2 regions of the Desulfosporomusa polytropa genome follow, and region 2 is predicted to be linked to the other one. Evidence: riboswitches for the same ligand, from Rfam matches in the RefSeq annotation. Region 2 holds a riboswitch; the other holds the start of a gene.

Region 1 (8,730 bases), 2.5 Mb from region 2:
TCGATTGGCTGGCTGTTGGGCGGCGTGGCTGTTATTGAGATGGTCTTTTCCTGGCCGGGACTCGGCAAGATGGCCGTACACGCCATTGAGATGCGTGATTATCCTTTAGTACAGGGCTTTGTCCTCTGGATTGCTGTTTTGTATATGGGGATTAATCTGCTTGTCGATATTTCCTATACCTATCTTGATCCGCGGCTGCGGAAAGGAGGACGCTGAGTGACGTTTTTGACAAAGGACAAGTTCTTGTTCGGGCTGTATACGTTTTTAGTTCTGTTGATTGCCGGTTTTGCGCTATTCGCGCCATGGTTGGCGCCTTATGACCCATATGATGCGGTGATGCGGCAGTCGCTGCAGGCGCCGTCGGCGGAGCATTTATTCGGTACGGATAAGCTCGGGCGCGACTGCTTGTCGCGCATTCTTTACGGGACGCAGACCTCACTGATGATGACGCTGTCGCTGGTAGTTATTATTGCGGGGGTCGGAACGTCTGTCGGTGTGGTTTCAGGCTACTCGGGCGGCAAGGTGGATACGGTGCTTATGCGTATGGTGGATATGATGCTTGCCTTTCCGGGTATCGTGCTGGCTATTGCCATTGCCGGCATGCTGGGCGGCAATATACTGAATACGATTTTGGCGCTGGCGGCAGTGAGCTGGACTAAATATGCGCGCTTGGGACGCAGCCTTACGCTGAAGCAGCGCGAACGTGATTTTATCGCGGCGGCCGTAACCACTGGGACAAGACCGCTACATATTCTATGGCGCCATATTTTACCGAATATCCTGCCGACTATTGTCGTGACGGCTGCCATGGATATCGGTACGATGATTATGGAACTGGCAGGCTTGTCCTTTTTGGGCTTTGGTGCACAGCCGCCGACACCGGAATGGGGCCTAATGCTCAATGAAGGAAGGCAGCATATCCAGACGGCTCCCTGGCTGATGCTGTATCCGGGGGCTGCGATCTTGATAGTCGTAGCAATTTTTAACCTTTGGGGCGACAGCCTGCGCGACATCATGGACCCACAGCGGACAAACTGAGTGAACTCGTTTCAGCAGAGCTGAAACATCGGGGGTTCAGGTGGAGAGTCTACTCCACCTGAACTGACGCCGCCTGTAGAGGCGGGAGTCTTGACTCAGCGATTAAGATAAACATATGGGAAGGGATGAGGTTTATGAAAAAATTGGGGAAAATTATTTGCGTGCTGCTTACTATTTGTATGGCAGCGGTCTTTATGACGGGCTGCGGCGGCAGTAGTAAAAAGGAAACAGACAAGAAGACACTGAGAATTGGTGTGACAAATTTTGCAGATTCACTGGAACCGACAGAAAATTATTTTGGCTGGGTAGTTATGCGTTATGGTATAGGGGAAAGCCTTACAAAATTTGATGAGAAGATGAATGTAACACCCTGGCTGGCTGAAAGCTGGCAGATCAGTGCTGACCACATGACCTGGACCTTCAAGATCAGAGACGGGGTGAAATTCTCGAACGGAAAACCGCTGGATGCAGCAGCTGTCAAGGCTTCGCTGGAAAGAGCCTTTGCCAAGAATAAACGCGCAATGACATTTTTTAAGTATAAGGACATGACGGCTGACGGTCAAACACTTGTGATCCGTACGGAAAAGCCGGAGCCGAATATGCCGGGATTCTTAGCCGACCCGCTCTTTTTGATTGTCGATGTATCGGCTGAGGCGGGACGTAATTTTGCCAAGGAAGGTCCCATTTGCACCGGTCCTTATATGTGTAATTCCTTCGTCAAGGATAAAGCGGTTCTGGTAAAAAACCTTTATTACTGGGACGGGGAAGTGCCCTATGAAGCAGTTGAAATCCCGTCCATTGACGATCCGAACACACGGGCAATGGCGCTGCAGTCCGGCGAGGTGGACATGGCGGTTAACATTGCAGCTGGTGACATAAACCTCTTTAACGACACTGCTAAGTTCCATGTCGACAGAATTTCCTCGCTGCGCACAGTACTGGCACGGATTAATCAAAAGGGCGTCCTGGGCGATCCGAAGGTTCGCGCGGCTTTCATCAGCGCCTGCGACAGAAAGGTATATAATGAGGTTATTTTGAAAGGAACCTTTATCGAAGGCAAGGCCCCTGTACCGCCGTCGATGGATTACGGCTTCGACCAGCTCAGGGACCCGAACAGCTACAATGTCGAGCAGGCTAAACAGCTTTTGGCAGAAGCAGGCTGGAAGGATGTGGACGGCGACGGCATACTGGAAAAGGACGGCAAGAAGCTTACTGTGGATTTTGTAGTGTACAACAGCCGCGCGGAACTGCCGATTTATGCGGAGGCCGTACAGTCGGATGCGAAAAAGGTTGGTTTTGATGTAAAAATCAAATCGGTGGACTATAACTTGATTGATAAAATGGGGATTAACGGCGAGTATGGCCTTTTGATTTCGAACATAACAACGGCCAATACCGGCGATCCGGAAATTTTCTTAAACTGGTACTGGCGAACGAATAACAACGGTGATAATCCGCAGAACGGCTCCGGCTACAGCAATCTTGCCCTGGATGCGAAGTTTGCGCAGCTTTCCACAGAGTTCGACCGACAAAAACGGCGCCAGCTCATCATTGATATTCAGCAGCTTATCCTGAACGATGGCGCGGCTCTGTTCCTGGGGTATCCGGAAACCAACATCATCAGCGCAACTTCGATCGAAGGCGCGAAGATGTATCCGTCCGATTATTACTGGCTGACCCACAAGATTAGACCGGCAAAAAAATAACATCACGTGAAGGAGATCTGAGATGTTACTAGAGGTATCGGAGCTTTCGGTATCCTACGCCGAATATGAAATCGTCCGAAATGTGAATTTGTCGCTCGATGAAGGCGAGATCCTTGCGATTGTGGGAGAAAGCGGCAGCGGCAAGACAACAGTTATTCGCGCAATCCTTGGCTGCCTGCCACATGAGGGCCGTGTGAGCGGCGGGATAATTCTCTTTGAAGGCAAAAATATATTGGAGAATACGTCTGCCGAGTGGCGCCGTCTCTGTGGCACAAAGGCTGCCATGGTTTTTCAGGACAGCGGCAATATGCTGGACCCTATCCGGCGTATCGGCAGCCAATTCGTAGAGTATATCCGCGAGCATTCGCCGCTGACGAAAAGGGAAGCAGCCAAGGCAGCAGAGGACATGCTCAGGAAGATGCACTTGCCCAATCCGGACAATATTATGAAGAGCTATCCGTTTGAACTGAGCGGCGGCATGCGCCAGCGGGTCGGCGTGGCCATGGCCATGTTCTTTAAACCGCGCCTGCTGCTGGCGGATGAGCCGACCTCGGCCCTGGATGTGACGACGCAGGCGCAAGTGGTAAAGGAAATGATGGAGATCTGCCAAAAGGATAAAACGGCAATCGTCATTGTTACACATAATATCGGTGTGGCAGCCTATATGTCGGATAAGCTGATCGTCATGCAAGCAGGAAAAATCGTAGAGTCTGGCAGAACGGATGATGTTATCGCTCGGCCGCAGTCGGCGTATACAAAAGAGCTTTTAGATGCCGTACCGCAGGTCGGAGGGAAAAGATATGTCGGCTGAAATGGAAAAAATTCTGGAAATCGAGCATGTTGTAAAGCGTTTCCCGGTCTCTGACGGGCGCATGCTGACAGCTTGCGATGACGTATCGCTGTCGCTGTATCAGGGAGAAACACTTGGTGTTGTTGGTGAAAGCGGCTGCGGCAAGAGCACGCTTGTAAAACTGATCCTGCAGCTGTATCCGCCGACGAGCGGGGCGATCTGCTACCGGGGCGAGGATCTTACGCAGCTTAAGGGAGAGCGTATGCGGCAGAGCCGGCGACATATCCAGATGGTGTTTCAGGATCCGACGCAGGCTTTCAATCCGAAGATGAAGACCAAAGACATCCTTTGCGAGCCGTTGCGCAATTTCAATATGATAAAAGACAGCGAGTCCGGGAAAAAGGTCGGAGAACTTTTGCGCATGGTTGAGTTGCCGGAAGATTTTGCCGACCGCTATCCCGGCAATATGAGCGGCGGGCAGCGCCAGCGCATCGGGATTGCCCGTTCGTTGGCGCTTGAGCCGGAAATCCTCGTTTGTGATGAGGCGACCAGTGCACTGGATGTATCTGTGCAGGAAAAAATTATGGAACTTCTGGTCAGAATACAACAGGGAAAGAATCTGTCCATGATTTTTATCTGTCATGATTTGGCCCTGGTATCGCAGATAAGCCATCGCATCGCCATTATGTATCTCGGCAATATCGTAGAGGTGCTTGCGGGCGGTGCGCTGAATGAAGCAATGCATCCTTATACGAAGGCGCTTCTGCAGGCGGTTTTCCCGGTGAGAAAAAAAGGGGTTGCAGCGGTCCGGCCGCTGGCGGGGGAGATACCAAGTCCCCTTGCTTTGCCGCCAGGGTGCCCATTTCAGAGCAGGTGCCCGGAATGCAGGGAGATTTGCAGGCAAGAAAAACCGGCGCTCAAAGAGATTTCTAAAAGACACAGTGCTGCCTGTCATTTCATTTTGAATGGAAGACCGGTATAACACTGGCGCGGTTCGCCACTATTCTAGGGCAGTTGTTTTATGCTGGACTGATTTCATGAACACACCCTGGCTCACAGGACAGAGGTTGTTGACAAATAATGGTCGAGGAGTATAATAACAACTATGAGACTTATTCTCAGGGCGGGGTGCAAGTCCCCACCGGCGGTATCCCAGTTGTACTGGGGAGCCCGCGAGCGCTCTTCGTGTGTTGGAAGAGGTCAGCAGAACTGGTGAAATGCCAGTGCCGACGGTATAGTCCGGACGAAAGAGGATAAGGCGGTCAGTATCAATACGGAGAATTGAAGTATTATTTAGTATTGTTTCCTAGCTGCCTACCTAATTGCCCTGATCTAGTAAGTCCTACTATTACTATAGGAGGCGCATTACTTTGAATCAGAATTTATTAAGTCAATTTGGCAATGCAGAGGAGCGGGTGACAAGGGCACTTAGCGCTCTGGGCAATGGCCGGGGAGTTTTAGTAACAGATAACGAACAGCGGGAAAATGAAGGTGATATTTTCTTTGCTGCTGAGTCGCTGACAACAGAACAGATGGCTATGCTAATTCGTGAATGCAGTGGTATAGTTTGCCTGTGTCTGCCAGAGGAGAAATCCCAGGAATTGGCATTGCCAATGATGGTAGACAATAATACAAGTAGTTTTCAGACTGCATTTACCGTTTCAATTGAAGCTGCAAAAGGAGTTACTACAGGTGTATCAGCTGCTGATCGTGTTACTACTATAAAAGCGGCAATTGCTGATAAGGCTTGTGCTCAAGATCTGCGGCATCCAGGGCATGTTTTTCCTTTAAAAGCTAAACCAGGTGGTGTTTTAGAACGGCCGGGCCATACCGAAGCCAATGTTGACTTAATGCGGCTTGCCGGTCTCAAACCATATGGTGTACTGTGCGAACTGACAAACCCCAATGGAACCATGGCGCGATTGCCTGAAATAGTGGCTTTTGCGCAAAAGAACAATATGCCGGTGGTTACAGTGGATGATTTGATAGATTACCGCAAGGTTCGAGAATAAAACTATATTTTTCCTAGCCTCCCAGGATTTTTACTTGGGAGGCTTTATTGATTTTAGTTTGACGTAGGGTCGGTCTTGCTGGGCCTGTTTATTACTATTGGTGAAGTATATACCGCGGAAATTTTAACGCCTTTGCAAACTCTCTCTTGAAATTCGGCTGCAACGCTAAATCCAAATGTTCAATAGAAGCAGTCATAGCTTCAGCCCGGCGACGTTCTTTCGAAGATACCAAACTCATACATGCACCAGCACCAGCCGCATTACCGACCTGTTCAAACCGCTCCAGTGGCAAATCCGGCAGCATACCGATGGTAATCGCGCTCTCAAGTCGCAGGAAAGAGCCGAAGGCACCGGCAATAACGATTCGGTCAACGTCCTCCACTCTAATATTGAGGGCATTTAATAAACTACTAATCCCGCTAGCAATAGCTGCTTTAGCTAATTGTATCTCACCAATATCATTCTGAGTTATAACAATATCACTATCACACCCACTGTCTTCTATTGAGACGACGATAAATTCAGGAGCTTTACCCGGTTTAATTCTAACCCGGGTATTGTTCGGATTCAGCCTACCATTTGCGCTTATGATTCCTCCCTTATTTAATTCGGCAATTAGATCAATAATGCCAGAACCGCATAGACCAATAGGCCTCTGATCGCCAATTGTCTGCCAAAGTACTTCCTTGCCTTGTTGAAAAAGCTTTACCTCGCTGATAGCGCCGTTAACTGCGCGCATTCCCTGCGAAATATGTGCGCCTTCAAAAGCAGGGCCAGATGCACAGGAACAACAAGAAATCCTTTCTCCATTAACCGACAGGGCAATTTCGGTATTTGTTCCAATATCAATCCCTAAAACTATACCTTTCCCTTTATCAATTCCGGTTGCTTGGATCATGGCAACATGATCGCCGCCAACAAACCCGCCAATAGGTGGTGTAAAATATACTTGGGCTTGAGGCCCTAACGTAAGACCGATAGTTTCTGCAGCAATCTCAATTGGGCTAGTCGTGGCAGGAACATAAGGCGATGTGGCAAGTTGCCTTATTGGTAAACCAAGTAGCAAATGATGCATGGCCGTATTAGCTACAATAACTGCCTGACTAATTTGTTGGACATCCAAACCCTGTTGCAAAGTTAAGCGTTTGGCCAATTCATTAATTCCACTGACAGCAGCATTTACTATCTGCTGAGCATTTGCCTCATCTTCCAAGGCATATGCCAGTCTACTCATTAAGTCCTCGCCGTAAGCAATTTGTGGATTTAAAATACCTTCTGCCACCACCATCTCTCCCGTAGTCAGCCTGATAAGAAAGGCGGCAATCTTGGTTGTCCCTAAATCGATGGCTAGTCCTAACGGCTCATAGTTAGTCCCCGGAGTAGCCACAGACATATACCTTTTAAGTAAATAATCAACTTCAACTACTTGCGAGCAACCATCTACTTGCAGTTGTTGGCGACCAATCAGCGATGTTACCGGAATCTCAATTTTGCAGGGACCGACAATTCTTGCCTGGCATGCCAACCGGTAGCCTTGACTGAGACGTTCCGGAGTAAGTATATTTTCTTCGGTAAGTGAGGGTGAGGTTACTTGCCCTGTTATTAGACGTATTAGACACCGACCGCACAATCCTTTGCCGCCGCAAGGAGCGCTGATGCCATGTTCAAACAAATCCATTCCCTTGGCCACTGCTAAAATAGTCTGACCGATATTGGCATAGACCCGTCTGCCAATTGGTTCAAAGTCAACAATCACTTCTGCGTTAGCTCTTTTTTTCATTTCAGCCATACTTCCACTCCCAGCATGCAACGTTATTCTGGATTTCCATACCGCTCTTATTCTTTATGTACAAAAGCAGCCTCAGCCTAACTTTTGCTAGGGGCTGAGGCTGCTTTCTTAAAATTCCGATCTAACAAGTTAACTCGAAAGTCAGTTGCTTGCTATGCTTAGCCTGCAATAAGCTTTTGGCACAGACTAACTGCTTCATCAGCAGTTTCGGCCCAAGCGTCAGCACCAATCTCATCAGCGAAGGCTTGACTGGTTGGACCACCGCCAATCATGACTTTATATTTTTCACGCACATTCTTAGATTTAAGATATTCGATAATATTCTTTTGGGCGGCCATAGTAGTGGTCAGCAAGGCCCCAGCGGCAATGATGCTAGCGCCTACTTCTTCGGCTTTCGCCAAGAAGTTTTCTGAGGGTTGGTCAATACCGATATCATACACTTTGTATCCGGCGGCCGTCATCAGCGCACCAACGATATTTTTGCCGATATCGTGAATATCGCCGGCAACTTGACCCACAATAATCTTCCCTTTAGACTCACTAACAGTGTTGCCTGATGCGGCAATAACTGGTTCCAACATATCAAGGCCAGCTTTAAGAGCATCTGCTCCCATCATGACATCAGGTAAGAACGCCTCGCCTACTTTCCATTTTGCGCCGAGTTCTTCAATACCCTTAATGAGTCCTTGTTGTATTGCCGCAGTCGGATCAATCTTTTCATCAATAACTTGTTGAGCATATTCAACCACCAAATCTTCATCACCATCGAGAATAGCTTGCTTCAAGTTTTCAAAAATATCACTCATATCATTATACCTCCGTTAATTTTTGATTTGTATTATTAAGCACTGTCGTAAGGAAACTAAAACTAGCCCTTCAGTTCAGATGTTCTCTTCTCCATAAAAGCTTGAAGAGTTTGGTTGACTTTGCTATCCAGTTCCGGTGCTTGGTATTCAGCTAACATAGCTTTCCATTTCCGCTCTGCCCGCTTGTTAGTATCCAGACCCTCCTTACCCCAACCGTCATAAGACAATCGGTCACTAAGCGTAGCCTGCCTCAGCTCTGTGGCATGATTTTTCCGGGTATGTTTTTGCGTAAGGAAATGTCCTCCTGGACCAACCTTTTTAATGACGTCAAAGGCAAAATTATCATCCGAGAACTCAATGCCTTTCAGATATCGTAGAAGCATACCAGCAATCTCATCATCTACGATAAATTTTTCATACGACATGGCCATAAAATATTGAAGTATACCTGCTGTATGCAATACAAAGTTGATCCCGGTCACGCTGGCGGCCATCAGCGTCATCATGGATTCGTAACCAGCCTGTGCATCGACAATCTTGGCATCGTTTAAGCCGCCGCCGCCTCTACTCGGAACATCATAGAACCTTG
Region 2 (8,730 bases):
GGTGAAGTTACTGTTGTTCCGGATTTGCGCGGTCTTAGCCGCCGGGATGCCGAACTGCAGATTAAAAACTCTGGTCTGAAACTAGGTCGGGTTGACGAACAATTTACTGATGCAGCACCAGCAGATACAGTCATTAATCAAAATCCCCGTCCACCAGCGCAAGTAACCAAAGGGACGGCCATTGATATTGTTATCAGCAAAGGTACTAGTCCGAAGAAAGTTTCATTACCGGATTTTCAAGGATCGCTCTTAACTACGGTGGCAACTCAGCTTGATAGCTTGAAGCTTAAGCAAGGAAAAATAACAGAAGCACCTAATGATAAATATCCACCAGGCACCATTATTAGTCAAAATCCACCACCAGCTACTGAAGTAACAGAAGGCACGACGATTGACTTCTCTATTGCCAAAGGTGTGCCTGGAGCTGTCAAACGGGCCGTTGTTCAAGTAACCGTACCAGACGGATCAGCTCGCCAAACTCCGCAAGCCTTGCAAATAGTAGTTACCGATACCAATGGCCGCCGGGTTATTTATGAAGGTTCACATAAACCGGGTGAACATATTGAAAAAACAGTCGAGGGCACTGGACAAGTACGAATTCAAGTGTATATCAATGAAAAATTGCTTCAAGAACAAACAATTTAGCTATATAAAACGTGTTAAAGATTTTGCAGGTAGGTGGTGCAGTGACAAAAGTCACATTGACAACGCTAGTGGTGAAGCGTTGTCAATGTAGCACCTACCTGCACCTGCGAACTTCTTTACTGCGAAATTTATTCAATGAGGAGGTCATGTGTGCTAAATGGTATTGTAGTAAAAGCCTATAATAGTTACTACTATATACAGTCAGGCAGCAAAATTGTCACTTGCAATTTGCGCGGCCGATTTAAGAAAGGACGCTTTTCTCTTATTGTAGGTGATGAAGTGACTTATACTCTAACTGGCCCGGAAAAAGGTATCATTGAAGAAATACTGCCGAGACGCAGCATGTTAAAGCGTCCAATGGTTGCCAATATAGACCAGGTTGTTGTGACTTTTGCCGCTGTTAATCCTGATATTAACCCATCTCTGGTTGACAGATTTTTAGTAATTGCTGAGTTTTCAGAACTGGAGATAATACTATGTATTAATAAAATCGATTTAGCGGACACGGAGGTGTTAGCTAAATTAGTTGAACGCTATAAGCAAATTGGGTATAAGGTACTCACTATAGCTGCTAAGTTAGGTACAGGTATAGAGCAATTGCACACACAGCTTCATGATAAAATTACGGTTTTTGCTGGTCCATCAGGTGCGGGAAAGTCTACCATCCTTAATGCAATCCAACCCGGTCTTGAACTTACTACTGGCGAAGTTAGTCATAAAATTGGCCGCGGTAAACATACGACTCGATTTGCCGAACTTTTGCCATTTGAGGGCGGTGGCTTTGTCGTCGATACGCCGGGTTTCAGCTTTACTGAATTCAATGATATGGAAGAAGCCCATCTAATGGACTACTTCCCTGAAATTTCCCCAATAGCTCCTAAATGCAAATTCAGTACTTGTATTCATTATAAAGAGCCACAGTGTGCGGTTAAACAGGCGGTAGCTGAAGGGCTTATTCATGCTGAAAGATATCAATCTTATCTTGAAATATTGACCGAAATTAGAGAGAACAAGAAAGGATACTAGATGAGTACTATGATTAAAGTTGCTCCATCTATCTTATCTGCCGATTTTTCCCAGCTAGCTAATGAAATAAATAAGATAGAAAAAGCAGGCGCTGATTGGGTTCATATTGATGTTATGGATGGTCATTTTGTCCCTAACCTTACATTTGGTCCACCGGTTGTAGCTGCTATTCGCAAAGTAACCAAACTACCTTTTGATGTTCATTTAATGGTAACTAATCCCCAAGATTTAATCGAACCCTTCGCAAAAGCTGGTGCCGATATTATTACGGTTCATGCCGAAACCGCCCCCCATCTGCACCGTTTGCTTCAAACCATCAAAGAGTATGGTTTGAAGGCGGGAGTATCATTGAATCCATCAACTCCACTGGCTGTAGTTGAAGAAGTACTTGACGATCTCGATATGATTCTTATCATGAGTGTAAATCCTGGTTATGGCGGCCAAAAGTTTATTCCAGGGGCAATTGAAAAGATTACTCGCTTGAAGACAAAACTTGACCAACGAAAGCTTAGTGTTGATATTGAAGTTGACGGGGGCATTAATGCCAGTACTGCGCGTCAAGTAATCGCCGCTGGTGCAACGATATTAGTAGCTGGATCAGCAGTATATGGAGCGCCAGATATGACGCAAGCAATTAAAAATATCCGAGGGCTTGATTAAATTGCTTCTTAGTGGTAACATATGTAGTAGATAGTTACATTATGGATGAAAATTACATATTATAGCCTTTGGGGCAAGGTGAAAAAGAGTAAAATCTTTTAATTCCTGACCGGCGGTATAGCCCGCGAGCCGTTTTTACGGTTGATCTGGTTCAATTCCAGAGCCGACAGTATAGTCTGGATGGTAAAAGGCGTAAGTTCTGCCATATTGGCATTTCCCAACCACATTGCCTATTAAACTGTTGATAGCCCCAAAGCTATTCAACAGTTTTTTGTTTGCCCTTCGTATTCCTTTGCGCTCTTTGTGTCCTTTGTGGTTTAACAAACCTAACCGCATAGCCCAAACCAAGCCTGTTTTAAGAATTGTTACCGCAAAGTACGCAAAGTTTCCAAAGTACTCAAAGGTTAGCGAGTTCACTTGCCTTAACAGAAGGGTAAAACTTTCTTACTACGTTTTGCACTGGAGGACTTCTATGGACAATTATTATATGCGTCAGGCACTTGGCATTGCGCAGTATGCAACAGGACGTACTAGCCCTAATCCGCTGGTGGGTGCCGTTATTGTAAAAGATGGACACATAGTAGGGCAAGGTTGGCATCGTCAGGCCGGTACGCCCCATGCGGAAATTCATGCTTTGGCCCAAGCTGGCGAGCTCGCTAAAGGAGCAACCATATATGTCACCCTTGAACCATGTTCTCATTATGGTCGAACCGGACCTTGTACGGATGCTCTGATTGAGGCAGGTATAAAAAAAGCAGTTGTAGCCATGACTGATCCCAATCCTGAGGTGTCTGGCAATGGCCTGACCCGACTCCGGTCAGCTGGTATTGAAGTAGTAGAGGGAATACTAGCAGCTGAAGCTGCCAAGCTCAATGAAGTATTTATAAAGTGGATCACTACTGGTACGCCATTTGGCGTTCTTAAAACAGCGATGTCGTTGGACGGCAAAATAGCCGCCTATACCGGCCATTCCCAATGGATAACAGGCTCTTCCGCCAGAGCGTATGTACATAAACTACGCGATATATATGATGGCATACTTGTAGGCAGTGGTACCGTACTTGCGGATGACCCCTTGTTAACCTCTCGTTTGCCGGAAGGTGGCCAAAATCCGGTCCGAATTATTGTAGACAGTATGGCCAGAACACCATTGACTGCTAACGTAATTACAGACAAACAGGCTCCAACCCTCATCGCGGTAAGCCAGGCGGCGCCACTGGAGAAAGTAGCTGCACTGCGCGGCCACGGTGTAGAGGTACTGGTGCTTGAGCAAACACCACAGGGCCTCAACCTTCGCCAACTATTTAAAATTTTAGGCGAACGCCATATTACCAGCATCTTTGTTGAAGGCGGAGCAACCATCAACGCATCACTCTTAGCTGCTAATCTAATTGATAAGGTATATTGTTTCATAGCACCCAAAATCATTGGTGGACAAACAGCGTTAAGCCCGGTTGGTGGTACAGGAGTAGAACGGGTAGATCAAGCCATACTGCTTGAAGATATTACCACACAAACCATCGGTACCGATATCTTAGTAAATGGTTACGTAACCGGACGGGAGGGGCGAGATGTTTACCGGACTTGTGGAAGAATTAGGTAAAGTCAAACAGATTGTACGCGGCACTAAATCTGTTCGGCTTTCGGTTTTTGGCAGTAAAATAGTAGATGGCGTTAAACTGGGGGACAGCATTGCCGTAAATGGTACCTGTCTAACAGTTGTTGATTTTAGCCGCGATTGGTTTACTGCTGATGTTATGCCAGAGACAGTTGACCGTACGGCGCTAGCTGCTCTCAAAGCAGGTGACACTGTTAATCTCGAACGTACTCTCCGAGTAGGAGATCGACTAGGTGGTCACATTGTCAGCGGTCATATTGATGGAATAGGAACAATTTTGACCAAAGAACAAAATGATAACGCGATAATTGTCCGGATTGGAGCTGGTCCAGAAGTTATGCGCTACATTATTACAAAAGGTTCAGTTGCTATTGATGGGACAAGTCTTACCATTATTGACTTTGGCGCCGACTGGTTTACCGTGTCGCTCATTCCCCATACAGCTGCTAGGACCACAGTAGGTCTGAAGATAGTAGGTGAGCCAGTTAATCTGGAAGCAGATATGATTGGCAAGTATGTGGAGAAGCTGCTAGGATTACAACAAACCACTAAACCAGTCGAAAAGATAACGATGGGGTTTCTTGAGCAGCATGGATTTACTTTATAAGTCTTTAACCATAGCGTGATTAGCATACGAAACGGAGGAGTTTACATGAAATTCAATACGATTGAAGAAGCTATTGAAGATGTGAAAAATGGTAAAATGGTTGTCGTAATTGATGATGAAGACAGGGAAAATGAAGGCGATCTACTAGTGGCGGCTGAAAAAGCAACACCTGAAGTCATCAATTTTATGGCAACACATGCACGCGGTCTTATTTGCATGCCAGTCATTGGCAGCAGACTAGATGAACTTGATATAGGTCAGATGGTGACAGTAAATACAGATAATCATTGCACGGCATTCACAGTATCTATTGATGCAAAAGACACAACTACAGGCATATCAGCTTACGAACGTTCAATGACAGTACAGGCCGTGTTAGACAAAAAAACAATTGCCAGTGATCTTAGACGACCTGGCCATATTTTTCCGCTCAGATACTGTGAAGGCGGTGTATTGCGGCGTACTGGACATACCGAAGCTGCCGTCGATTTAGCTAAGCTAGCCGATTTATATCCGGCAGGTGTAATTTGCGAAATCATGAATGAAAATGGCACTATGGCCCGGACACCAGAGTTAATGGAGTTTGTACAAAAACATAATTTAAAAATTATCACCATTGCCGACCTGATAAAATATCGCAAAAAGCACGAAAAATTTATCACCAGAGCGGCCGAAACGAAGCTGCCAACAAAATATGGTGAATTCAAATTGATTGCTTATGAAAGCCAGTTGGATAACCAATGCCATATTGCACTGATTAAAGGCGATATAACTAACAAACAGAATGTGTTGGTCAGGGTTCATTCAGAATGCCTGACAGGCGACGTTTTAGGCTCACTACGCTGCGATTGTGGTGATCAGTTGGCCCATGCCTTAAAGTGCATTGAAAAAGAAGGCTGTGGCGTATTGCTCTATATGCGTCAGGAAGGCAGGGGAATTGGACTCGCAAATAAAATCAGGGCTTATGCGCTCCAGGACAAAGGTAAAGACACTGTTGAAGCTAATGAATTATTAGGCTTTGCCCCAGATCTTAGAGATTATGGTATTGGTGCACAAATATTGGCAGACTTAGGTTTAACCAGTATTAGACTGCTAACGAATAATCCTCGTAAGCGGGTAGGTCTTGAGGGCTACGGCTTAACTATCAGCGAACGAGTGCCGCTTGAAATCCTTGCTAACAAATTTAATAATCGGTATTTGTCTGCAAAAAAATCCAAACTTGGTCATCTATTAAAACAGTACGAGGGGGCACAAAAATAATGGACACAATTAAAACCTATGAGGGAAACTTAGTTGCCGAGGGATTAAAATTTGGCATTGTTATTGCCAGATTTAATGAGTTTATTACCAGTAAATTGCTGGGTGGCACCTTAGATGCACTAAAACGTCATGGCGCTAGCACAGACAATGTGGAGATTGCCTGGGTACCAGGTGCTTTTGAAATTCCCCTTGCCGCCAAAAAAATGGCCTTAAGTAAAAAATATGATGCCGTTATTTGTTTAGGTACAGTTATTAGAGGCAGCACCAGTCATTATGACTATGTATGCGCTGAAGTTTCCAAAGGCGTAGCCCACGTCGGTTTAGAGAGTGGCGTTCCCACACTCTTTGGCGTACTTACCACCGATACCATTGAGCAAGCCATTGAACGCGCTGGTACCAAAGCAGGCAATAAAGGTTTTGACGCCGCTGTTTCAGCCATTGAAATGGCAAATCTGCTTAAAGGATTATAATTGGAGGGAAGGTAACTATGAAAATAGGCATAATCAGCGATACTCACGGTTGCCTGGAAACCTGGGAAAAAGTATTTGACGCATATTTTCAGGATGCCGACCTAATCATCCATGCCGGTGATGTCCTTTATCACGGTCCTCGTAATGCTATTCCTGCTGAATATAATCCAAAGCAGCTGGCTGAGGTTCTTAACAACTGCCCGGTTCCGATTGTAACAGCCTGTGGTAACTGTGATGCCGAAGTTGACAGTATGGTGCTTAAACTGCCTATTCAATCACCCTATTCTTATCTACTGCTAAATGGCTTACGAATTGTTGTCACTCATGGCCACAATCTTACTGATGAAGCTAAACGGGAATTGGCAAAGCGCCTGAAGGCCAATATCTTCATTACTGGTCATACCCATATTGCCACAATGGAAAAGCTTGATGGAATTATTTATTTGAATCCAGGCTCACCTGGCATGACCAAACGACCGGATGGTCGTGGTACTATTGCCTGGATAAATGACAGCAAGGTTGAAATACTAGAGATAGCAACAGGTCAACCTCTTATTTCCGAGGTTTTGGCCTAGTATTCGGAGGTTTAAAAAAACTATGCACGATCATCTTATCCGGGCGACAGCGCCCGGAATTCGTGCCTTTGCGGCTGTTACCACTAATCTAGTGGAAGAAGCGCGCGAGCGGCATAATTGCTTTCCGCTAGCTACAGCTGCGCTTGGGCGTACCATGACAGGGGCATTATTATTGGCTGCTAATTTAAAAACAGCCGAAAGTATAACTGTAAGAATATCTGGTGATGGGCCGCTGAAAGAGATCGTGGCTGATGCCTATCCTGATGGTTCAGTACGCGGTTATGTCAGAAATCCGTTTGTCGATTTACCACTTAAGAATGGTAAATGGGATGTCGGACAGGCAGTAGGGAAGGGGCATATATATGTCACTCGCTTTGTTGGTCTCAAACAACCCTTTACAGGCAGTTCAGAACTAGTCTCAGGCGAAATAGCGGAAGATATAACCCAGTATCTTGCCGTATCAGAACAGACGCCGTCAAGCGTTGCGTTAGGTGTTTTAATTGCACCTGATACAACAGTAGCTGCGGCAGGAGGATTCTTTGTTCAAGCATTACCAGGTGCACAGGAAGATGCACTCACTCAACTTGAAGACAATCTCCGGCAGTTGCCGCCAATTTCCCAAATGATTAGTAGTGGAAAAGATGCTAAAGGGATCTTAGAAATGCTATTTGCAGGACTACCAATCACCTTTTATGACTCCCTGGAACTTACGTTTAACTGTCAATGTTCCCGGGAAAGAGTAGAGAACATGCTCATTAGCCTTGGGGCGAATGAAATCAACGAAATGATTATTGAAGGCCAAGCTGAGGTATGCTGTCATTTTTGCAGTGAAAAGTATTTATTTTCCGCCCAGGAACTTGCTGATGTTTTGCAAGAAATTGAGTCAAATCACGAAAAATAAGCAAACGAAAACCAGCGGTGTAAATACCGCTGGTTTTTTGGCATAATAAAAAAGGACTTGGTTACTCAAGTCCTCTAGTATCATATAGAGATTATACTGCGCGTTGGATTTTGCCAGAACGCAGGCAACGAGTGCAGATATTAACCCGTTTAATTTCACCCTTAACTAATGCTTTAACTCTTTGAATATTAGGTTTCCAAGTGCGCTTGGTTTTAAGGTGAGAATGGCTGACATTGAAGCCGGAACGTTCACCCTTACCGCAAATTTCACATAAATTTGCCATCTATTTACACCTCCTGTAGGATCTATCCTCATGTACTCAACGTGACTATTTTAGCACAATTTACTTATACTATGCAAGGGTAAATAAAATTTTCATCCGATATTTTCATAAATATCTCGCATTTAGTGTGCATCAGCAGGAATTATGCGTATTATATTGAAATTAGAAATAAGTAAATGAAGGGGGGCTTACCTATGATTACCAAAAGCACTCCGATAATTGATGCATTACGCTCACATCCTCAGGCTCGCGAAATTTTCAGTAAACACGGTATGGGCTGCATCGGCTGTATGGGATCAATGACGGAAACCATCGAAAATGGTGCCAACATGCATGATATTGATATTGAAGCTCTACTTACAGAATTAAATAACCTGCTGGTGCAGAACCAATAAAATCGCAAGGTGATTCTTATTCAAAACTTTTTATCTACTAAAATCCAATTTTTAAAAGGTATAGGTCCAGCCAATGCGGCTAAATTCAGCAGGCTGGGGATTTATACCATTGGCCAACTTCTGCAACATTATCCACGCCGGTATGAAGACCGAAGTACACTTAAACTAATTGCCGAATTGACTGATGGATTGTATGAAAGCTTTCGGGCAGTAGTCATTAACGTTAGTGAACTTAAATCGTATCGTGGCCTTAAAATAATCAAAATTACTGTCCGGGATCGAACAGGTAT

The links. Region 2 has a riboswitch for FMN ahead of ribD (bifunctional diaminohydroxyphosphoribosylaminopyrimidine deaminase/5-amino-6-(5-phosphoribosylamino)uracil reductase RibD). Riboswitches for the same ligand answer to the same signal wherever they lie in the genome.
Region 1: it holds a riboswitch for FMN, as region 2 does, so the genes downstream of both, ribB (3,4-dihydroxy-2-butanone-4-phosphate synthase) here and ribD (bifunctional diaminohydroxyphosphoribosylaminopyrimidine deaminase/5-amino-6-(5-phosphoribosylamino)uracil reductase RibD) in region 2, are expected to answer to the same signal.

The regions. Positions count from the first base shown of each region.
Region 1 covers NZ_AP042400.1:4,775,216-4,783,945, forward strand. Annotated here, with positions in the region: gene nikB (nickel ABC transporter permease) at 1-216, shown strand, start outside; gene nikC (nickel transporter permease) at 226-1,038, shown strand; gene ACZ449_RS23985 (ABC transporter substrate-binding protein) at 1,173-2,744, shown strand; gene ACZ449_RS23990 (ABC transporter ATP-binding protein) at 2,767-3,555, shown strand; gene ACZ449_RS23995 (ABC transporter ATP-binding protein) at 3,545-4,516, shown strand; FMN riboswitch at 4,645-4,793, shown strand; gene ribB (3,4-dihydroxy-2-butanone-4-phosphate synthase) at 4,905-5,546, shown strand; gene ACZ449_RS24005 (ASKHA domain-containing protein) at 5,641-7,335, opposite strand; gene mtgC (glycine betaine-specific corrinoid protein MtgC) at 7,494-8,141, opposite strand; gene mtgB (glycine betaine--corrinoid protein methyltransferase) at 8,204-8,730, opposite strand, start outside.
Region 2 covers NZ_AP042400.1:1,613,855-1,622,584, forward strand. Annotated here, with positions in the region: gene pknB (Stk1 family PASTA domain-containing Ser/Thr kinase) at 1-645, shown strand, start outside; gene rsgA (ribosome small subunit-dependent GTPase A) at 781-1,671, shown strand; gene rpe (ribulose-phosphate 3-epimerase) at 1,681-2,331, shown strand; FMN riboswitch at 2,392-2,527, shown strand; gene ribD (bifunctional diaminohydroxyphosphoribosylaminopyrimidine deaminase/5-amino-6-(5-phosphoribosylamino)uracil reductase RibD) at 2,804-3,934, shown strand; gene ribE (riboflavin synthase) at 3,903-4,556, shown strand; gene ACZ449_RS09380 (bifunctional 3,4-dihydroxy-2-butanone-4-phosphate synthase/GTP cyclohydrolase II) at 4,602-5,816, shown strand; gene ribH (6,7-dimethyl-8-ribityllumazine synthase) at 5,816-6,286, shown strand; gene yfcE (phosphodiesterase) at 6,304-6,861, shown strand; gene hslO (Hsp33 family molecular chaperone HslO) at 6,884-7,762, shown strand; gene rpmB (50S ribosomal protein L28) at 7,854-8,045, opposite strand; gene ACZ449_RS09405 (DUF1858 domain-containing protein) at 8,240-8,440, shown strand; gene recG (ATP-dependent DNA helicase RecG) at 8,459-8,730, shown strand, end outside.